3 regions of the Methylotuvimicrobium sp. genome follow, and region 3 is predicted to be linked to each of the others. Evidence: riboswitches for the same ligand, from Rfam matches in the RefSeq annotation. Region 3 holds a riboswitch; each other region holds the start of a gene.

Region 1 (7,721 bases), on a different contig from region 3:
CATGGGTATACGGCCAGATTGGCGCATTTTCATTCAGGATGCCGGTAAAGCTCGCATCGGTTGCAAATGGAATGGCCGGCGCCAAATATCCCGACTTACCGAACGGATAGTTCGATTTGACATTCAAAATACTGGCAACAACCGAAGGTTCGCTTGCTTCCGTACGCATCTGTTCGATAATGACTTTAATATCGCCTACCGGTGGTTGTGGACCGCAAGTCGCCAAATGTTCGCCTTCGCAAGCCGGTAATTTGTTGACACCGGGTTTCAACCATTGGTAAGTCATCTCGACCACATCGAAATATTTACCGTTGAAGGCATTAGCCAATGTTGGAGCTACATTGTCGATTCTGACAAATTTATACGGCCATGCTTGATCGGCATTTTTTTCTAGACTTTGTGTGCCTAAGGCCCAAGCTTTTGTGGTCGGTGTAAAAAAGCCTGTGTTAGCGCCCGTGTTGTTGATGCCCAATTCATAATCGTTCAAACACAATTCGACATCGCCGGAACCCGAGTTTTGGATCACGATAGGACCAGTCGATACGTTCGATGATTGCATCGGTTGAGCAGCACCCGAAACGCATGGATTATGCAGGAATTTCGCATATTGTTGCGCACCGGTACCGGAACCGTTGACCCGTTTGCAATAGCGGACGAACTTCGAGCCGCGAGTGGCCGGCAAAGGCGTAACGCCCGGATATTGCGTCAACGGAATGCCGTCGATTTTAAAATCGTCCCATGTTTTGACTGTGCCGCTTATCAACGACGCAACTTGTTGTTTAGTCAAACTTGGGATACATTCTTCGCGGGCATATTCGCCGATCGTACAATCGTTAGGCAATAAGCCTTCGCCTCTTTGCGCGGTTTGCAGCGCGTCATACAAAGCATTATTGACCGGAACGCCGAATATCAACGCAGCTACCGAAACGCTATCCAGATCTTCTGCACTTTCCGGATTGACAGGATTGAAACCGGCCGGAGTATTAACGCCTCTAAACATCTTGGCGTCCACGTCCGAGATACCGATATCGGAATAACGCAATTCCAAATCGCCCGGATTGCTGATGCTGCATAAATAGCGATTCGGGTCGGTATCTGACGGCGACAATGTGCAATTATTGTTAAAGATATTCATCGCTTCCAAGCGCTGTTGATCGATCAGCGGATTGACGCCTTGGGCGGAACCGCCGGCGGAACGTTTGACAAACAACACTTTTTGGCTAGCCGATAAACCGTCGACTTTATCCGGACTCAAGGTACAGAAAAAGGCACGGTAACGATTACCCGGATTCGGACCATCGTTGAAATAGCTATGCAAAGTACCCGCATCACACAAGCTGGTGAACAGGGAGGTGATAGAGTTATCCATTGCAGTGGCACCCGACATGTTGATTCGTAAATCGGGTACATCGCTTGGCGTCCACGCCGAAGCCGTGCCGGAAAAACCGGCAATCAAAGCCGCGCCCAAGGCGGCCGTTACGATATTTTTTTTCATGACCATTCTCTTTATGTAGGTATGAGTGTAAAAAACTCCCGGACCTGCATCCGGGTATGCTTGAATGATTTTCTTATGCTTTACGGCGTTTGGCAGCGATCAAGCCCATCAGACCCGTGCCGAAAAACCATACCGCCGCTGGAACGGGAACCGGCGCGAAATTCAATGAAGCGCTGCCATTTTCAATCGAAAAGTTCCAATCGCCGAGGTAAACCGCCTTCTCTGTCAACTCGAACGTATTGGGATCCATGTCGAAGCCCCACCACCAAAACCCTGTCGATTCGCCTGCTGACGACGAAAGATTACCTGAGAAAGAATTACCAATGTTCGAACCCCAAGTTGTCGGAAAATAACCGCTTTGCCCAGGCGCCGAATAAGAATCTAAATTGACCGCTTTATCGCCGATTTGTTGATTGGTGCCGGTCAATTCGCCCGATCTTGCATTCAATTGGTCGATATGTTGATCAAGTGTTGATGACGAACCTGAAAAACGGTCGAAAGGGCCGACAGTAATTTCATTTTTGGATGTCATTAAAATGCCCAAATAATTCACGCTATCGAAATCGACGAATGAATTGTGAGCCGAGGCAATGTTATAGATCACCCTGTCACCTGGCGAGGTTGCGGCCATAAACTGGCTGAATGCATCGGTGTTGATCGAGTGATTCATTGCTTGCGGATTATCCAAAAAATCAGCATGCCGGATACCTAAATCCATTGCATATGAAATTTGCGCATCCGGATTGTAAACGCTCAGAAAAAGCTCGGAGCCACGCGGATCGTTTTCGAAACCGGTCAATTTAACCCCGGCGATTCTCGCTTGAGCACCTGTCGCAACCAACGCCATCGCGCCGACCGCTAGAGATTTACCTAATAAATTCATAAAAAATATCCTCGTAAAGTCTGTTAACAAAAACCAAACCGGGGTACATGGCCATTCCTAGTAAATGGTCGCGGCCCGGCTATCTCTTGATACTTGATAAGAGACCCGCAGCTTTCCGTCCCCGCCTCGCGGCGAGTTTGGCAACATCTTCACACCCGGCATATCCGGCTAAAACCGGAAACTGCCTATTCCTTGTTAAATCGCTGGCAATCAGTACCGCCCATGTTATGATTGCCTTCGCCGGCCCCACTCCCCCTCGCCGGATCCACTCCGCATCCGCAAAGTTTCAACTTGCGCATATTTTTTCATAGTCATTAGTTCAAAAGTTTTACAGCTTCGTTAAATTTTCATGAAACGTATTACGTTTTAAACAACTAACGCCGTTAATGCGCCGACTGTTTTGAATTGTCGCATTTCTGTCATATTTTTCGTTTATGTTTAAAAGGTTCGACTTGATACGCATATCCATATATCCAAAAACCCATAAACCTAAAAAGATCATTTGAGACTTCACCAAGCCGGTGAAAGTGTTGTAGACCCTTCATGCTTCGACTTAACTCAGCACGAACGGTCTACAACACATGCCAACTTCATCTTTCTAGGATAGAAATACATAACTTTTGCCGTTTTCAAGCCGTTCCGTTGTTAATATTCAGCCACCCGGCAATTATCGTTCCCACGCTGGAGCGTTGGAACGATAGGGGGATGTGAATAACTACGTTCCGTTAGTCAATCCGAAATATTTTTGAATTAGGTATAAGAAATTGAGCGAACTGAAACACATCATTTCACTGCGTATCGAGAACAGTATTCGTAACGCGGTTCAAGCCACCGCTTCGCGGTTTTATGTGCGGGAGTCGGATATTTACCGTTTTGCGATCAACTACATGCTAAAGCGCTTTAAGTGCTTGCATGAAGACGACTTTAGCGGCAGCGATTTGCTACCCCTTATGCTGGACATTCGCGAGGAATTAATTGGCAGCCTATCCTTAAAAAAACATCAGCTCTTCAACATCCTAAACGGCAACAATGTTCACCCGGATAAGTTTGTCGCAATGTCAGATATCGAGTTGCTATTAACGCCGCAACACTTAGTAAAACAACGCTTGCAAAAAATCGACGATAGTCCTCAATCCGATGTCGATACCGAAACCTGGCTGAAGCAATATTTACTTGAGAAATATCAATCGCCGTCGCTTCAGGATAGTTCCGACACGCAAACCCAATCATCGAATTGAAGCCATACCTAAATCATGAATTCGTAGCTCATGGGTTTATGAAAGCTTCCGATCGTTTTGCGCTAACTACTATTTGGAACTAAGCTAATAGCTCCGTAGGGTGCGCATCGCGCACCGTTCCACGGTGCCGAACCGACAAGAGCCCGACCCAGGTGCGCGATGCGCACCCTACACCTAGGCTTAATAGCCTATGAACAACAACAATTTCAAAAATATTATGAGTTTAAAAAGCGGGAAAACAGCAATTAACTACTAAAGCGAAAATGGACATATCTAAAACATAAATTCGTAATCGATTGGTCATCCATACTTACGATCGCTTTGCACAAAGCAATAACTACTATTTGGAACTAAACTAACAGTAACTTTTAGATTCTTCGAGAATTTTATGGATGCTCTATCGGCTATTAACCGCATTTTTCTTAGCCCAATCGACGGCCAGTCCCAAGATGATGAATTATTAGTCGATAAGCTTAGAAATTGGGCCATCCGCTTCGCCGATTGCAATTATTTGCATCCTTGCCTAATTGACGGGCAGCGGTCCTTAGTCTGCGCCAACCACCTTAGTTTAAAAAATCCTAAAGCTTATCAAGCTCTAATCGAGATTGCGCGGCATCATGATATTTTTCTGAAGGAGGATGCCAGAACATTAAGTTCGGCAACGTTTTATGCCGACCGGCGGCAAAAAACGCCGGTTTTTCTTGCTTTGTGCCTCGGCTTTTTGATCGCGACAACCGATACGCGAGCCGAACAGGTCGCCGGCAGGCAAGTGACTGCTGAAATAACGTCACAACTCATCAAACCGTCAAACCGCTTAAATTCGGTTAAAATCCAAAAAGGAAACCACACGATCGTTCGTTTGGTCCGCTCTGCTCCGCCCAAAACCATGCCCATTCAATCCGTCCATGACGCACAATTAAACGTTAAGCCGGATCCGCATGCTCAAGTTCGAATCAGCCGTTTACTGCAGCAAGCATACACCCGCGAACCCGGCGACCCGCCGACTATTCGCGCCGATCTCGATAAAATGGCCCGGTATTATGCAAGCTATCCTGAAGCCATCGGCCTGTTGAAATTACTGGAAGATAAAGAGTTAAAACTTCGTTATCGAAAATATACTTGGCAAACACAAGCCTATGGCAACCAACTGACCGTAACGTCGGCAACGATATTTTTCGATCCGCGCATAGGTGCAAAGCTATGGCTGCATCGCGATTGCAAAAACCACCCGGCTTGCCATATTTCTCCCGCGGACGCACTTTTACACGAGTTGTTGCATGCCAAAATCATGTTACACGACACCGACCGCTTCATCGAAAGCGGCGGAATGAAACCCACGCTTTATTTATTCGACCACGAACACGACGTCATTAAAATGGAAGCGAAGCTGTTCGATGCAATGAACCGTACCGACGGTATGTCCCGGCCTTTGCGCAATCGACACACAGGAAGACTGATCAAAGTCGAATGTTCGATTTGCTTGCCGGAAATATCATTCGTTGCCTCGGCCGATTGAACGTCTCGGCAATGCGCCCTACCGAAACTTACAGCCTCCACCTATAATTCATTCGTAAATTATCTTCCGATAATTCCACTTGCCTTGACTATGCTTGTATAGGCTCTAGCTAGGGTGTCGAAATTTACCGATTTTCAGGTCAGAAAAAATGACTGTTTTATGGGTTTTGAGAAAATAACGGATGCTCTATAACCTATGATCATCAACAATTTCCAAGATAGTTTGAGCGCCGTAGGGTGCGCATCGCGCACCTTTCCACGGTGCCGAACCGACAAGAGCCCGACCCAGGTGCGCGATGCGCACCCTACATCTGATTCTTAATAGCCTATGAACACTAACCATTTCAAAAATATTTTGAGTTAAAAAGCGGGAACCGGCAATTAGCAAAAAATGGCCTTTTTCGACAGCCTAGGCTCTAGCTATGTTCATACAGGCCTCGCTCTACTTCACACTACCGTTTCAACCTAATCCCAACGCTAAACATTCATGAATTCCGGTTTGATTTTGACGGCTATAATTAGCCTTTTTTCCTCAAGTGTTTTAGGACAAGCCTATGATGAAGAAAGGATTTATCGCGATGCGCTCGATGCCGCTCGTAGCGGCCGGATTCAACAGGCATTGGAGCAACTGCAAATTCTACGAACCGAACATCCGAGAACGCTCCGCTATCTTTACGATTATGTTCAAATTTTGTCGTGGACCGACCAATACGAAAAAGTCATCGAGCTTAGCCGTTCCATTGATTTAGATGCCGCCCCAATCTATGTCATCGAGTCCGTTGCAAGCTCAGCCAGAAATTCAGGCGACTTCAAACAGTCGGAAACGCTTTATCGTTCAGTCCTCGAAAGATTTCCCGACCGATTTGAGTCCAAGCTCGGTCTTGGGTTAACGTTGAAACAAAGCGGCGATCATGAGCGGGCCATTATTTATTTAACCGAGCTTTCCGAAGCTTTTCCCGAACGACTCGATATTTTGATCTTTTTGGCTCAGATCCATGAAAACCTGAATAATTTTTCGAATGCCGCTAATCTCTATCGAAAAATTTTATCCATTCAACCGGATCGAGCGGATGCACAAAAAAATTTGGCATTCGCTCTGCAAGCAAACGGTCAATATGAAGACGCACTATCGACGGTCCGACACTATAAAGCCGCTTTTTCCGACGAGGAGTGGGCCGGCTTCCGCTGGGATTATGCAGCCGCGCTGATTAGAAAAAGCGCCGGTATTCCAAGCGGCAAGCCCAACCGTTATCAAGAAATGGATAAGGCAATTTCAGCCGTAGAAGCCAATATCGAATCGATCGCAGGGCTTGAATTGTCCGAACCGCAAATCTGGCTCGATAGAGCCAATTTCGATTTGATGGTCGCTTTGCGCAACCGTAACAAAATGCCGGAGGTTATCGCATTATTCGAACGACTCAAGGAACAAGGTATTGAAATTCCTTCCTATAGTCGAATCGCTGCTGCCGATGCTTATCTTTATACCAGGCAACCTAAACGGGCCCGCGACCTTTATCTTTCTATCATTGAAGATTCGCCCGATAATCGCAATGCCCGAGCTTCATTGATATATGCTTATCTGGAATCGGAACAATTTAAAGAGGCCATTGAGCTAGTGGACAGGCTCAATGAAGAACAACCGGAACCCCTCGAATTTAAAGACGAGCTCGGTCATTCCCGTGTTCGGGATAATCCCGACAAAATTTATCCCGAGATGACAGCCGCCCTAATGAGGGCTTACGCGGATAAACTCTATCAAGGCCAAAGCCGAATGGAAGATTTGTACCGGCGCACGCTCTACAATCCCGATATAGAAGCAAAATTAGCCGACATTTATTACTTTCGAGGTTGGCCGCGCAAAGCATTGCGGCTAATCGAACCGGCACTGGAACGATCGCCGAATCACTTAGGATTGCGTGTCGTGCAAACCAAGGTTTTGCATGAATTAAGAAACTACCCGGCGGAAGAACAAAGCGTACAAGAACTTTACGACACCTTCCCGGACGATACCGGGGTGCAACGGCAGTCGCGATTATGGAATATACATAACGGCTGGGAATTCAAAATGTTCACCGGAGGCGGAGTTAGCGATAACCAAACCAACGATGTCGGCAACCCTAACATCGGCACGGAAGACATGAGTCTAGAGTCTTATTTATATTCAAGTCCGATTGCGCATCATTATCGAGTCTATATCCATAACGCCTGGAAAATGGGTTTATTTCCGCAACCCGAAGGCCGCGGATATTTGAATACGCATGGATTGGGTCTGGAATTCGCCGGAACTAATGTCTTAGCCACCGGCGAAGTCCATTACGATAATTTCGCAAAGAATGCGGTCGGCGTCGGACTCGGTTTAGCTTACGATTTTGACGATCATTGGCGTATTTCCACTTATTTGGACAGTCTCAACAATCGAATCTCTTTACGCGCGTTGACCGCACTTGCCGATGAGAAAGTCGTAACTACGGCAAAATCGGCGCAAGCGAGACTGACTTACCGCTTTCATGAGTCGCGGCAGATGGACTTGGCGGCAAACTATTATCATTTCAGCGACGGCAATAATCGGTACGGTGTCGACGGCGCTTAT
Region 2 (7,721 bases), on a different contig from region 3:
GTCGGTTTACCCGATGTGAAAGGCAGGGAGCAAATTCTGAATGTTCACATGAAGAAAGTTCCTGCTGCCGATGATGTTGTGATCAAATATATAGCGCAAGGCACGCCCGGTTTTTCCGGTGCGGATTTGGCTAATTTGGTTAACGAAGCCGCCTTGTGTGCCGCCCGAGCCAACAAACGATTGATCAGTATGGTCGACTTGGAAAAAGCGAAAGACAAGATCATCATGGGCGCGGAACGTCGCTCTATGGTAATGAGCGACAAAGAGAAAAAAATGACGGCTTATCATGAAGCCGGGCATGCCATTGTCGGACGTCTGGTGCCTGACCACGATCCGGTCTACAAGGTCAGTATCATGCCGCGTGGGCGAGCCTTGGGTGTAACGATGTTTCTTCCCGAAGCAGATCAATACAGTATTAGTAAGCGTAAGCTCGACAGCATGATTTCGAGTTTGTATGGCGGACGTATTGCCGAGGAAATGATTTTTGGCTGGGAAGAGGTCAGTACCGGCGCATCCAATGATATCGAGCGTGCGACAGAATTAGCTAGAAATATGGTCACGAAATGGGGCTTGTCGCAACGTCTCGGTCCTTTGGCTTATAGCGAAGAAGAAGGTGAGGTGTTTCTAGGTCGATCCGTTACGCAGCATAAGTCGGTTGCCGAAGAAACCTCGCACACGATCGACGAAGAAATTCGCTCGATCATCGATAGGAACTACGAGCGCGCAGAAAAAATTCTAAAAGAAAACGAAGATATCTTGCACGCGATGGCTGACGCTTTGGTGAAGTATGAAACGATCGATAAAGCACAGCTCGATGATTTGTTGTCAAGAAAACCGGTTAGGCCTCCCCAAGGCTGGGAAGATCCATCGCCACCGCAAGGCGGTGCTAAAGTAGATAGTCGAGCCAATGCTAAAGATTCCGAGCCGCCTTTAAGCGATGCCGCCGAACAAAGCCAATAATCATTTCGGAAACAAGTGAAAAGGAGAGTCAGTGGCGGCTCTCCTTTTTTATTAGTTTGAAACAAGCATGCTTTTTAACCCATAAGTAATAAACGGGCTTGAAGATGAAGGAAAAAAAATATTTTGGAACCGATGGTATCAGAGGAAAAGTAGGCGAGTATCCGATAACGGCTGATTTTTTACTCAAATTAGGTTGGGCAACCGGGCGAGTCTTCGCGAATGAAGGGCACGGTTTCGTATTGGTCGGAAAAGATACCCGAATTTCAGGTTATATGTTCGAATCGGCGCTCGAAGCGGGATTGACTGCTGCCGGTGTTGATACGCATTTATTGGGGCCGATGCCGACGCCGGGCGTAGCTTACCTGACGCGAACCTTGCGCGCCCAGGCAGGTATCGTTATTAGCGCTTCACATAATCCTTACTACGATAACGGCATTAAGTTTTTTTCGGTTGAGGGAACGAAATTGCCGGATTCGATGGAGAAAAAAATAGAGTATTACCTTGATTCTCCGATGACAACGGTCGACTCTTCGAAGCTGGGTAAAGCCAATCGTGTTGGCGATGCGGCAGGCCGATATATAGAATTTTGCAAAAGTACGATTCCGACTTGGATGGATTTTAACGGTCTCAGGATCGTGGTCGACTGTGCCAATGGCGCGACTTATCATATAGCGCCGCACGTTTTTAGCGAAGTAGGGGCTGAAGTCGTTACGATCGGTGCCGAACCGGATGGATTGAATATCAACGAAGAGTGCGGAGCTACTAAGACCGAAAAATTGGTTTCGACGGTTCTTGCTTATCGGGCCGACTTCGGTATCGCTTTGGACGGCGACGGAGATCGTCTGATTATGGTGGATCATAAAGGCGAAATTGTTGATGGCGATGAGCTGATTTATATTATCGCTAAATCGAGATTGAGCTCAGGTGCCCTAAAAGGTCCGGTAGTCGGTACTTTAATGACAAATCTCGGTATGGAGCATGCGCTAAAAAGTTTAGGCATCGAATTGTTTCGAGCAAAGGTCGGAGATCGTTATGTCATGGAAATGCTCGAAGAAAAAAAAGGCATACTAGGCGGCGAAAATTCGGGACATATTATTTGTCTAGACAGAACAACTACCGGCGATGGTATTGTGGCAGCTTTACAAGTCATGGCTGAAATGAAAACCAGCGGTAAGACGCTGCATGAACTTAGGTCTGGTGTATGCATGTATCCTCAAGTTCTGATTAACCTGAGGACCGATATTAAAATCAACCCCGATAATCACGATAAAATACAAAAAGCGGTTAAAGATGTCGAAAAAATATTGGGTGCTAACGGTCGAGTCTTGCTAAGAGCGTCAGGAACCGAGCCTTTGATTCGTGTAATGGTCGAAGGAGTCGACGAAGCATTGGTGAATAAATGCGCCAACCAATTAGCGGATGAGGTCAAGAAAGCAATCGATGCTTGAACAAGTTTCGATAAGCATATATCATACGCAGCTTAATTTTGGATGGAGAGGGAGAAATTATGCGTCAAACACTCGTGGCTGGTAACTGGAAAATGAATGGTTCTAAAGCGACCACAGAATCGTTATGCAAAGCCATCATTGCCGGACTTAACTCATCCGACACCGGGATCGTAGTTTGTGTTCCTTATGTCTACTTAGCCGATGCTGCCAAATTAACGGAAGGCACTCCTCTTGATCTTGGCGCACAAAATGTTGCTGATCAAAGCTCAGGCGCATATACCGGAGAAATCTCGGCATCCATGCTGAACGAATTTAATTGTAAATATGCGATCGTCGGTCACTCCGAGCGTAGGACTTATTACGGCGACACCAACGAATCGGTCGCTTCACGATATTCTCAAGCGCAACAAGAAGGGATCATCCCTATATTGTGTGTTGGCGAAACATTAGAACAGCGTGAAAACGATCAAACATTTAGCGTCATCGATGAACAGCTCGATGCGGTTTTAAATGCGGCAGGCATTGAGTCTTTTGCTAAAGCAGTCATAGCTTATGAGCCAGTATGGGCCATCGGTACAGGAAGAACCGCCTCTGACGAGCAAGCGCAAGAAGTACATCAATATATTCGTCAAAAGTTCGCAGCTAAAAATCAAGCCATTGCCGATCAACTGCAAATTTTGTATGGCGGCAGTGTTAAGCCGGACAACGCTAAGGGCTTATTTGCAATGCCTGATATCGATGGCGGATTAATCGGCGGCGCATCATTGGATGCCGAAGGCTTTTTGAAAATATATCGCGCATCTAAATAATCAAAGCAAAATAACCATAATAAAATGTATCAAGTTATCATAGTCATTCATGTATTATTCGGACTGGGTATAATCGGTTTGGTCTTAATGCAGCAAGGTAAAGGTGCCGATGCCGGTGCCGCGTTCGGAAGCGGTGCATCGGGAACTTTATTCGGCGCACAAGGCTCAGCATCGTTTTTATCGAGAGCCACTGCAATTTTAGCGACTTTATTCTTTGTGACAAGTCTTTCTCTTGCAATGTTGAGCGGTGGTAGTAAAGCCGCGAAAGACTTTTTTGATGACACAGAAACCGAAGAGGCTTTCGATATACCGTTAATGAGTAAAGAAGCGGCACCGGTTGCTGTACCTTCAATATCGGCCGAGACACCTGCTATCGAGGAAGAATCAAAAACGGTTGAAGCAAAAGAACAGCCGGAAGCCGAAATAAACGAGTAAAAAACTATCAGCCGATGTGGTGAAATTGGTAGACACGCCATCTTGAGGGGGTGGTGACGCAAGTCGTGCCGGTTCAAGTCCGGCCATCGGCACCAAATTCAAGTTCGGGATAGTCCGGACAACTCCAAAAACCCGCAAGTTACAAGGCTTAGCGGGTTTTTTATTGTCCGAAGAAATCCCGCTAATACTTTTTGCGCAGGTTCTGGAAGAGTCACGGCGTTACGAATGGATCACTATGCGGTAGTAGTTGAAAACACCCATCACTACCGGAAACACTTATTAATCTAAAATGAATTGTTGTCTATGGGTAAATCGCCGGTTTCGGCATATCCGTGTCAGGGTTGGTCAGAGTTTTAAGGCGTGATCGATGACTTTGACGGTCTCGGGATGTCAGTTCCCGTGCGTCGGCCTGATATCGATCGAAGAATTTTCGGCGCACATGCGCCCAGTAAGCCAGTTCGACACAGGCAAGACGATTCGGGATGCGCACGCGCCGTCGCAAGCAGGGCTTTGTAGCCACTGTTGTCATCGACCAGCAGGTGAACGTTCCAGTCTTGCAGAAGCTGCCCGGCATGCCGGCCACTTCGGCCGGCTTGGTAGTTGAAGACGAGGATCTTGGGGTCGGGTTGCAGGTCGTTGCTGCGATAAGCCCATAGATAGGCTTTCTTGGTTTTGCCGTTGCCGGGATCCAGTTGCGAAACGGGGGTTTCGTCGGCATGCAAGCTATCGCGTTGCAATAAGTGCCAGGTTAAACGATCGGCCAAGGGCTCCAGGGCGACGCCGAGGCGTCCGACCCAATCGGCCAGTGTCGAGCGGGACAAGATCACACCGCTGCGGGCGGCGATCTGTTCCAGTCGGTACAACCTAAAAAGAGCAGTTTGAGGCTTTACCAAGCCGGTGAAAGTGTTGTAGACCTTTCATGCTTCGACTACTTGGCTCAGCACAAACGGTCTTCACACATGTCGACTGCTCTTTTTTGGTACAAGGGCAAATGATCGAGGAATTTGCCGATCAGCACCCAGGTCAGTAAACCCAATGCCGCCATACCCCATTGATCACTGCCGGGGAAATCGGCGCCGCAGTGATGGTTTCGCAAGTCCGGCAGGCATATTGTGGGCGGATATGACGATGGACAAAGAGTTTGGTCGGCTCGACGTCCAGTTGTTCGGTGACGTCTTCGTCGATCTTGACCAAGTCCTTGCCGCATTGATCTCAAGTACAGGATTCGGGTTCGTGGCGGTGCTCGATGCGGGGGTAAATGATCCGGTAAGGGCTGGCGTCCGGCGCACGGACGTTTAGGGCGAACCGCGCCGTATCATGCGCCGGGACGTCTTGAAACTGCTCGACCTCAGCTTAGATAGCGGCAATGTCGGTATCGAGAGTTTCCTCGAACACGTCGCGTTGCAGTGGTGTCAGTCCTTCGCTCTTGATGAAGACGCCTTGACACAGCCAGACCCCATTGCTGTCCCACGGCAACAATTTCAAACGATTGCCGGCGCGATTGCGGAAAATAAACGCTGCCCCGGCGCATAGCGCATGGCCTAAGCGCTGTTGCAAAATCACCGACAAACCATCGATGCCCCACCTCATATCGAACGCTAGTCAGATTTGCGCCGGACTCTCAATCCAGCCAGATATTGCAACAACTCCCCGAGCCAATCCGGCGATACACTGCCTGATATTCCCAAAACGTGGCCTTGCGGCCAACGCAATGATAATAACGCCGAGGCCGTCGACTCCGATTGCAACCGTACCGGTATCAATGCAGGCGCATCGGAGTCCGCTGGCTTGCCAGGCTTCGATGTGATGTTTCTGTCTCTCCGATAAATACCATGTGCTCTCCCTGTGGAAAAATTCTGAGGATAACCGTGGCTGCGAGGGATTTTAGATGGTGACGTTGGAAGCTTACGCGATTAATTAACGTTTTTCTAAAGTGATCTTTCTTGTCAAAAGAGACGAGACGTTAGTCGATTCGCATAAGGATGAGCTGATTTAAAGCGGATTAAGTCAAATCGCGCATTGATATTAGGGAGGTGTGTTAAATCCCTTAATTTTAGATGGGTGACTTAACTGGAGACTATTTGTTTACGCTTTAAGTTATTGAGCCTAAATCAAAAGAATATTATTGGCATAATGTATGCTTTATTAAAAAAGAATGCGAAAGCATTTTTTGAACAGCCCTGGGTGAGGTCTTGAAGGTGCTGTTTACTGAACCAGAGTCTGATTAGAGCGAAATGGTATTTGCGTTAGATAAAAGGAAATAAGAGTCAGGCATTAAGGATGTATTGCTGGTAGGGCAGGATGTCCTAATTCCAATTGCCACAGCCGCCGTGAGGCGGGGTCGGAAAGCCTAGGGGTCTGGCGTGAAGCCAGATAGCCGGGCCGCCTCTGTGGGCGATGGAGAGCTAGTGCACCGGGTGCAATACCGGGTGGCTTGGTTGTATCGTCCGAACATTAATTTATTTATTTTGAAGGAGTTGATTTATGAATCTAAAAACCAAAATGGCTGCATCCCTGATATTGGCAGCAAGCGCTTCTATGGCACAGGCCGCCACTTACAATGTGTCTGCAGTATTTACTGACGGTGGGGTTCAGGAAGTAACCGTATTCGATGGTAACTTCGACTGGGACGGCTCTACTGTTAGCAATTTCTCGGGTTTTCTGTCTGAATCCATGTTTGCTTGGAATGGAACCGAGTTCGATTCGAACGGGACCGCCGCTGGTGGTATGAATGCAGCCGGTTACACGGGTGAAGTATGGGCCAAGCCCGGTGGATATGCCGATAACGAAGCGCCGTTGCTGCATTTGACCAATCAACTGGCTAGCAGTACTTCCGGCAACTTAGTGACAGTAAGTACATTTTTGCAAAATAGTACTGATGTTGTGAATGGGGGCGGTTATAACGTGATTGGTAATCCTATGGCCTATGGCACCTTTGATGGTAACCAGCGAAATGACAACGCTTTTTTTACCTTGGTGTTTGATTCCACAAACATAACTGATACTTCGGCAACTGTAGGCCAAATGGTCTACGGTGACATGACTGCTTTGGGCATGATGGGGCCTATGCTGACCGGTCCAATGGGTATGACTGCATTCCTCGGTGGAGGCTCTATGGGCGGTGCGCCATTATCCTTGGAGATCTCGGAGGTTGCAGCCGTTCCCGTTCCCGCTGCTGCCTGGTTGTTCGGTGGCGCTTTGGTTAGCTTGTTCGGTGCAAATCGTCGTAAGTCTGTATTGCCTGCATAATCTTTATGGCAAGCTTGTTCTAGCCGGATTTAGGTAATCAGTTTTATGAGGAAAATGTGTTGGTTACTTGGTAAAGGTTAGCAAGGAAGAATTTGAACAAGGATGTTTGTATCGATTTTGGAAGCTTATTGAATAGAAGTTTGCATTGGTAAGAGAAAAACATGAATAAAAACAATGTTTTATTAAATTTTGTCAAGGTGCTATTGTTGATGGTCGCTATTATGGGGTCTTCATCTTTTGCTTCTGTTGTAACCTATAAGGTAACAGGGGTGTTATACGAGCCCGCGACCCAGCCTAATAATACAAATTTTGTTGGCAGCTTTGACTGGGATGGATCGGTTGTGTCCAATCTGCAAGGGGCAATGAACTCATCCATGTATGAGGTGGATGATGTTAATCCGGATTTTAAAAAGAGTTTTCCACTGTTGCATCTTAATTACCAATTAGCGCAAAGCACTGAAGGGGATATTGTAACTGCTAGTGTTTTTTTAAAAAATAGCACGGATGTTTTTTATGGTGGAGGCTATCAGAGCGGAGATGTTTTTCGATATGGCACACCTTTTTTTGAATCTAATACCGAGGTTATCAATAGCAATGCCTATTTCACATTTTCGTTTGATAAAACGACAATGGCAGGCATAGTTCAAAGTATGGTTTATGGTGACTGTACTGCGGGGGGGATGATGGGTGAGTTCTGTATGACCGGGCATAGTCCGGCAACGAATAGTTTGGGTCAAAATATTCCATTCGGGTCTATGGGGGCATATCCTTTGTCGCTGGAGATCGCAGCTGTACCACTTCCGTCCGCAGTTTGGCTGTT
Region 3 (7,721 bases):
GCACCGAAGCACCGCCGGAATTGAGGAAACAAATCGACAAGCAAGGCTACGCAATTTACAAATTGGAAGGATGCCCGGTTTAACTTGAGGACAGCAATCACGACGACTGCTTCTCGAACTCAAGGATATGCAAGGATTATAGCATCAACTGTTTTTAGTAAATAACAACGATATTCCGCTATGAAGGGTATTTACCACTTTACAGAAAGATGAGGATTAGGGGTATTTTGTAGATATTTGAAGACTTGAGAATAACTGATTACATATAAGCTACGGCATTTTGGGGTTCGAATAGGCTTAACCTTATACAAAATGATGATACATATTGTGTTCGGAAATTTGATATGACTATTCCAGCGTAGTCGCTATTTTTGCGAAAGATTTATCCGGACATCCTGCTTGTAAAATCAGCAAAAATTACGCGACTCGCTGCTATTGCCTTCGGCCCCCCGATTCCTCCCAGCGTTCGCACCACTACACCACATCCTCGTAAACTCGATACGGATCCGTAGCACTCTCGCAGATGGCTTGACGCCGGCTCGTAATGCCTTGTATTTATTTTGCCTCCGTCTGCGCTATTCGCACAGATTTCAGCAAAACACTCGGTGCTCCGGCTATCGGTGACTAAAAATGTTCATTTCGCTAGCCCCGTTTCCAAGATTTTCGGCGTAAGACAGTTTAATAGCTCTTTCATGAGATCTTAATTCGCATTTATGGAGCCAAATAATTTTCGAACGGTAATAGCGGCGACATGTTGCCTTCTGCCCCTACCGCTTCGATCAGTAAAAATTCATCTTGCGCTAAATTGGGCGACAACGAGTGCCCGTCGTTGACTGCGAGATTATCGCCGACATGACCGTGCGGAATTTTTATCTCGGGATGATCGAACGGAGCTTTTTCATACTTAACCCGGTCATCCGTCAATGTTTTTAAGAAAGCAACGAGATCAGCACGATTTTGCTCGGAAAACTGGAGATTCGCGAGTGGAAATACTTTGTCGATTTGTTTGGCGTGATGATGAAAGTTACCTCCACGCGTATAAAATTCGATCACTTCTTCCAAAGTTGCCATGCTGCCGTTATGCATATATGGGCCCGTCAATTCAACATTATGAAGGCCAGGAATTTTAAATGCTCCCTTTACAGCGGCAACCATTTTTACAGTATCCGTTTTACTTAATTCGGCTTGAGCTGCTTCTGGAGATGGTAAATAAGCATGTGTCAACGGAAGAAAACAATCCTCAGTCGATTGCGGTTGCGGTACTACACCATCGAGCGGTGTAAAAAGACTGGTTAGATAAGGGGGAATAGAGTTCATCGCAAGCGGCAATTGAAAATCACATGCGCGGCTTAATTTAACTACATTATCAACGACTGCTTCTTCGTTTCCGGCCAAATGCTGCATATACTGCAAACTGAACGATAATGGGTGTCCGAATATATCAACACCGCCGACACCGACATCACTATTTTCTTCGGCAACGCCCGTTGAAGCAAATCCACTATCGAAAAATGCTGCGGAAGTGGTAATCAGAATACGATTAACAACATTTTTTGATGCGCTCATATGAAACGCAACGTCTCCGAACACTTCAGGATGCGCTTTATTCAACTCAGCATTCGAATTTATTGCCGCCGCGGTAAAGTTTGGACCTATATGACAGAGATTGCATTCGCTTTCTCTAAACAAATCCAAGCCTCTTCGCTCGGAGGCGGTCAAATCAATAGGTTGTTGACTGCTATCTCTAGCACTTAGATCAAAAGGCGATTCATCCGAAATCAACGTGGATTGATAAAGCTGCAGGGCCAATCCAAAAAACATTGCGAAATTCGCTTCCATCTGATCATAAGGCAATTCACCAGAAGGACCGCCAAATTTGCCTCGCCGAGTATATGACCAATATTTATTGTTAAAAGACTGTTTAATTAAATTCGAATACGTTGTATTCAGCCCATTTTTTAAATTACCGGGTTTACTAAAACTCAGACCACCCAAAACACTGTCGTTCCAATGGACTTTTTGATTTTCTAAAGGCCGACGCGCTAACAATTTCCTTCCGACATCCATCATCGTTCGGCTTCTACAGCCCATTTCCGTATCGCTAAGGGGAGGAACCACTGCCAGTGATGCCAACGAAGAATTGATTAAATGCAACCTTTGTTTGGCAACATTGCGAGTATTGATTTTTACCCAAACACCTGCATCAGGATCACGATCCCCCCATGAACTACTTCCATTGAAAACATTATTTGCGCGTCCATCCCAAAAATTTCGATGATTGAAAACCGAATTAATCACAGTTGGCGTATTGCGGGGTTCGACTCTACGGGTATTGGTTCCATTGACATGAAAAACCGGGTCCGCATCGCGGTCACATGCATCATTTGCATTACCTGTTCGACTGGTATTGATAAATTCGCCACTAAAAGTCCCTGATGACGAAACCACATCGTCAGAATTAAATGATACCGGTGATGCATGACTCAAAGGATTGAATCGGCGATGAAAAGGGAAATCGCGGCGACTAAGAGTATAATTGGGCCCCATTTCATCATTGGATGATGACAGATCGAATGCTTGTTCTTCTAATGATTTGGACTTAGCTCCCGGATTTAACTGATTTTTGACTCGACGATCGGCGCCGGCGTGAAAATGGCATGAACCGCAAGCCATTCCATCACTTCCGACATTCGTATCCCAAAACAATGCTTTTCCAAGCGCGATGGCTGCATTTTTGTTAACTACAATTGGCTCGGCACCATCCAGCAAGCCCGGTACTTCAGGCACTTGCAAATGCTTGAGACTAATCGGCATGGGACCTACGCCTGTCGCGGAGACAGAATGGCTTATCAATAAAGCAACCAACCCCAAAACATAAAAATAAACATGACGAAAACTTGTCATCTATCAACTCCGAAGGTTCATTTATTAGAATCCTTCATTATTTTAATTCTAAAAAAATTTAAACTTGAGCGACCATGCCATTAAAACTGGCAGTACTAAATACAAAGGTAGATTTCTTTTACAACCCTATATTTAATCCAAGCTCAGTTAGACACAGACTTAGCCAAAAGTAAGTTTGCGCTTCCGTGCGCTTCGATATCTCCTTGAAACTGCCCTTTATGCTTGAGCCTTTCTTCGTGCGCCCCCAATCAAGCCGACCAATGCAGTGCCGAACAACCAAACAGCTGCTGGAACCGGAACGCTAGATACAGCCATAGTCATCGGCGAACCACCCAATGCCCCATCAGCGCCCCCCACATAGACCGCGTACCAACCAGCCGCCAGATCGTTTAGCATCAAACTGGCAGATTCGCCCGGTACAATAGAACCACTCACCAAACCATTGCCGTCGTAAGCGCCAATTTGTAACTCCGCGCCCCAGGCTGTTGTTCCGGAAGCTGGGCCTGAATTCGCGTAGCCCATCGTTTCCAATGCTCCGTTTGCACTGTTGCCGACTGCCTTGTTGTCAACACCATAAGCGGGAGTCGTAATACTGTCATCGGTCATCCAATAGGTTCCGTAAGTTCCAATCGCTCCGACTTGGTTGAAAGAGTGTGGAACACCTTGTGGGCCGCTAGCGATACCAGGTACTTCACCGGTACCGCCAGTTCCGCCGTCGAACTCGCCGTCAGTCCGCCACACTGTAAAGCCCGGTGACATATCACCGGCATTGACTGCTGCAACGGAAACCGTAGTTGTTGCGGATTCTGTCAAATAAAATGTAAACCATTTGTTACCTGCATGAGCCCATGCAGCATTACCCAATGCAGCGTTACTCGCGTAACCATTTACGCTAGTTGTAAAGGCGTTGGTTGCAATAGAGCCGCCTGCACTTGAAATCACATTGCCGTCTACCCAGAACGAATTGCCTTGGCCAGATCCATTGGGATTGACAGCACCGGCTGCCATCGCGGCGCCGCTAGTCAATGCCAAAGTCGCTACGGCCAATGTAGACTTGAACACAGATTGTACAGATATATTCATTATTTAATTCCCCAAACCACATCACGTTTTTTTTATCCGGGTGTGGTAGATTTAAGTTGTCGTTAAATTTTGGAATTGTCTGATGTTTTTAGGCCGTCCGCCGAAATAAACAACTCCAGTTTAGCGAGCTTGTATTGCGAGACTGCCGTATCGATAACCCCCATTATCGATATGCTTTCCTGCTCTCCCCAAAGCTCCTAGGAGGTAACCCGGCTATCTGAATCAGACCCGCGGCTTTCCGACCCCGCCTTGCGACGAGTGTGGCAACTTACCATAGCTACAAAAATGCAACTTTATATGTTAAGCAAAATACGAGCCACACTGAATATGAAGATAAATTTTCCTAGACTTAAGTCGAAACGAACTTTGATGCGTTTTTATTACTTTGTTTTAGCTAGCTTTTTATTATTTAAAAGCTAGCCGAAACGCTTTAGGTTTACGGCTTGCAGTTGCGGCTTCGAAAATCAAAACCCCGATAACCATGCTAAAAACACGTGACTAGACACAAAAGTGCGTGATATCACACACCCTCCTATCGATGTTTCACTTTCCCGATCTTGCCTGCGGCACTGATATTTTTTAAAAATGAGGAGAGCGGCTAAATTACTCGGATAATGCGCTTAATAAACCTTTCATTACGCAAATGCGAAGTAATTGATGAAAAGAAGAAAAAGGGGGAAGAAAAAACTAACCTGCCCCAGGGTAAACGCATTAAAATAGATCCCATATCAATATGTTACGACTATTCAACCTAAGCTTGCAGAACATTTTATTTGTTAGTTTTTATTTTGTGGCACTAAAAACTGCTACTATGAAATTACTGAAAACACTATGCATTATAACCATTTGATTTTATATTCTGTTTTAATGCGTTTACCCTGTAGCCAGCCCCCCCTTTTTTTGTTCTTTTGTTTTATATTTGGAGACCTTTCGAGAATAACGCCAGAATTAGTCCCTAATCATCAATGCCGTTTCGATTTTGGCTGAAGCCTATCTTTAATCAAGTTGGTTTATGTGTGATATGACACATAGCATTGAGTCATATCACCTATTGACAACCCAGCCTACCCTATCGATCAACCAGTCTCTCGCTAAATTTAAGCAAGGGACTACTTAACCGGAATGCCCTCCAAAACGACCTGCGTATAGCTAATATAAATCAATAAGATAGAGCCGCACTATTATAATGACTCGTAAAAAAAATTAATCCTATTTAGAGTAGCCTAAATGGTAAAGATGGCATTTATTTTGCTTTTAACTAACGGTAGTTAAATTTCGGCAGAGGATACAATCTCGAGCGACTTAAGGTAAGCCTCACATTTATTGAATGTCCCTTAAATACTTATGCATCTTGGTATAAGCCTTTAGACAAATCGTTACCTCGATAGTCAAATGAAAGACCTCAAAAAGATGCGTATTTACCCAGAACCACTTGGCAGCCCCTCCCTACAAGGGCCGGAAACAATACAACCAACCTCACTAAAACATACCTTTGCGCATTATGTTTCGACAGCGGCCTATGAAAACGTTACCGAAATTTAAAATGCAAAAATATTAAACTAAACAAGGAGTTCAATCGATGAAAAAAAAACCATTAGCTAAAGCAGTTGCTATGGCCGTTACCAGCGCCGCAATGACTGTTGGCGCCATGCCGAATGCCTCTGCTCATGTTATGTACAATACTTACATCGCTTCATCCGGTACCGATGGATGGACCCGAGTAGACGGTTCCGGAAATTCCGGCGCACAGGTCCCTTGGGTCGGCACAACGGGCGGCGAAAGCCCATTCGGCTATGTCGGTAAACAGGCGATGAACTGGGCGGTAGCCATTCACTCAGCCAATGAAAGCCATGAGGTTTCACAGGCACATGCCCTTTCGGTTTACGGCGCTAACGTTGATATAGATACCGCTGACGGCGCCTGGGGCTCCTGGCCCGTTAACGAGTCTAACCCGGGGTTTACGCAAGGTTGGGCGCATCACACGGATTACGGATTATTGAAATCTCATGTAACCGCCGTGATCACTATTAGCCCTGAATCGTTAGGCCCTTTGATCAATAACTTCGGAATAAGCGTATTTAAAGGAATGGATGATGGAACGGCCGGCTATAGCCGTCATGCAGCATGGAATATCGGCTATATATCCGGCGCCTATGAAGACCCTGCCAAAGAGAACAACCCTCACGGAACGAACAACGTTATTTATGAAACACATTCCGATTCCGGAGATATCACCTTTACCGCATTAGCTGGGCAAATTTATTCGATCTATTTAGGCGGTAATGTGGTCAATGGACAAAATTTCGGTCCTGTAGAAAATTATCAGTTAACCATTAGCGCATCACCGGTGCCAATTCCCGCAGCAGCCTGGTTACTGGGCAGTGGTTTAATCGGTTTGGTCTCTTTCAGCCGAAAAAGAAACCGTACAAATCCGGAATCCGCCTGTCATTAATCGCTTCTCAAGCGGGTTGAGCTAATAACGCGATTCCTCCAGGGATTGGCGAAATCCAGCTGCCATGGACGGCAAGCTTGTCTGGCTTTCAGTTTCTCACACCCCCCCTCAGGAAAACTCGCCTTATGGCGAGCCAAGATCGGTATGCATTCCCACGCAGGAGCGTGGGAACGAGGAAACAAGTCATTCCTCCAGGGATTGTCGGAATCCAGCTGCCATGGACGACCGACTTGTCTGGCTTCCAGTTTCTCACACCCCCGCTCAAAACCACTCCTTAAGGCGATCCAAGATCGGTATGCATTCCCACGCGGGAGCGTGGGAACGAGGAAACACTCGCGGATCACCTAGTGCTAGGCGATCCGCGTAGGGTACGCTGTGCGTACCATGGTAACCCCGCAATTTTCATGTGCCAACCGAGCCGCCAGGGCACGGCTTTGGTACGCGCAGCGTACCCTACAATCTATGTATAACGATGAGCGCAGGAGCAGCGTGGGAATGAGGAAAAGCGATAGAAACTAACAATCGGCTTGTTTTCTAAGGCCGTTAGCAACTAACCCGAACAATGCAGAACCGAACAACCAAATAGCGGCCGGTAACGGAACGGCAGATGCTGTTCCGAATTGATTAACATCCGCCAAAATCAACTGGTCTTCAAATGCTCCAAGCGTAAATAAAAACTTATGCGACCCCGTCAATTGATCGGTCCCTGTTTCAAACATGGAAAGATCCTCAGAAAAATACTCATTAGTCAATTCTTCCCCATAATCAAGGAACATTTCGGCAAATACATCTTCGCCAACCGTCTTAACTGAGAGGTCGTAAGCAAAATCGACATCGATAGCGAAACTATCATTCGAAGCATTGATAAACTCCAAGTCGAAGAAAACCAAATAATTTGAGGTTACATCACCATTACCGACGGAACCGCTCAATGAAAAGGTTTTAGAAAACACATTACCGTCGACCGGGCCATAGTACCAATCGGAATGACTAATTGAGCTTGTTCCATTGCCCGTATATTCCGTGTAAGTTTGGGAATCTTCCAATTCAAACGATCCGTTGACCGTCAAACCGGCAAGATCGCCCGGATTGTCGAGATTGACAATACTATTGATAGTATAGGTAAGCGTAGCGCTACTCTCAAAACTGCTAACCGCATGAGCGGTTGACGCATTCGCCATAAGAAAGAAAGAAGCAATTGATAAGATTGATAAACTTTTAATCGATTTCATTTCTAAACATCCAAAACTCGATGAGCATAAAACTCAATACATAAAATTCA

Evidence for each region. Region 3 has a riboswitch for cyclic di-GMP ahead of ACRJJO_RS06790 (hypothetical protein). Riboswitches for the same ligand answer to the same signal wherever they lie in the genome.
Region 1: another riboswitch for cyclic di-GMP. It lies ahead of ACRJJO_RS15540 (hypothetical protein); the one in region 3 lies ahead of ACRJJO_RS06790 (hypothetical protein).
Region 2: another riboswitch for cyclic di-GMP. It lies ahead of ACRJJO_RS11255 (hypothetical protein); the one in region 3 lies ahead of ACRJJO_RS06790 (hypothetical protein).

Annotation. Positions count from the first base shown of each region.
Region 1 is NZ_JBNGHF010000034.1:32,914-40,634, forward strand. It holds gene ACRJJO_RS15535 (hypothetical protein) at 1-1,495, opposite strand, end outside; gene ACRJJO_RS15540 (hypothetical protein) at 1,569-2,378, opposite strand; cyclic di-GMP riboswitch class I at 2,445-2,530, opposite strand; gene ACRJJO_RS15545 (hypothetical protein) at 3,143-3,616, shown strand; gene ACRJJO_RS15550 (hypothetical protein) at 4,005-5,132, shown strand; gene pgaA (poly-beta-1,6 N-acetyl-D-glucosamine export porin PgaA) at 5,619-7,721, shown strand, end outside.
Region 2 is NZ_JBNGHF010000019.1:43,636-51,356, reverse strand. It holds gene ftsH (ATP-dependent zinc metalloprotease FtsH) at 1-960, shown strand, start outside; gene glmM (phosphoglucosamine mutase) at 1,065-2,408, shown strand; gene tpiA (triose-phosphate isomerase) at 2,468-3,217, shown strand; gene secG (preprotein translocase subunit SecG) at 3,242-3,652, shown strand; tRNA gene ACRJJO_RS11275 (tRNA-Leu) at 3,663-3,747, shown strand; partial or broken gene ACRJJO_RS11270 (IS66 family transposase) at 4,056-4,488, opposite strand; partial or broken gene ACRJJO_RS11265 (IS66 family transposase zinc-finger binding domain-containing protein) at 4,641-5,080, opposite strand; partial or broken gene tnpB (IS66 family insertion sequence element accessory protein TnpB) at 5,105-5,242, opposite strand; cyclic di-GMP riboswitch class I at 5,961-6,042, shown strand; gene ACRJJO_RS11255 (hypothetical protein) at 6,137-6,901, shown strand; gene ACRJJO_RS11250 (hypothetical protein) at 7,063-7,721, shown strand, end outside.
Region 3 is NZ_JBNGHF010000009.1:115,419-123,139, reverse strand. It holds gene ACRJJO_RS06800 (DUF2024 family protein) at 1-83, shown strand, start outside; partial or broken gene ACRJJO_RS06795 (cytochrome-c peroxidase) at 712-2,322, opposite strand; gene ACRJJO_RS06790 (hypothetical protein) at 3,121-3,987, opposite strand; cyclic di-GMP riboswitch class I at 4,188-4,262, opposite strand; gene ACRJJO_RS06785 (VPLPA-CTERM sorting domain-containing protein) at 5,567-6,439, shown strand; gene ACRJJO_RS06780 (hypothetical protein) at 6,955-7,671, opposite strand.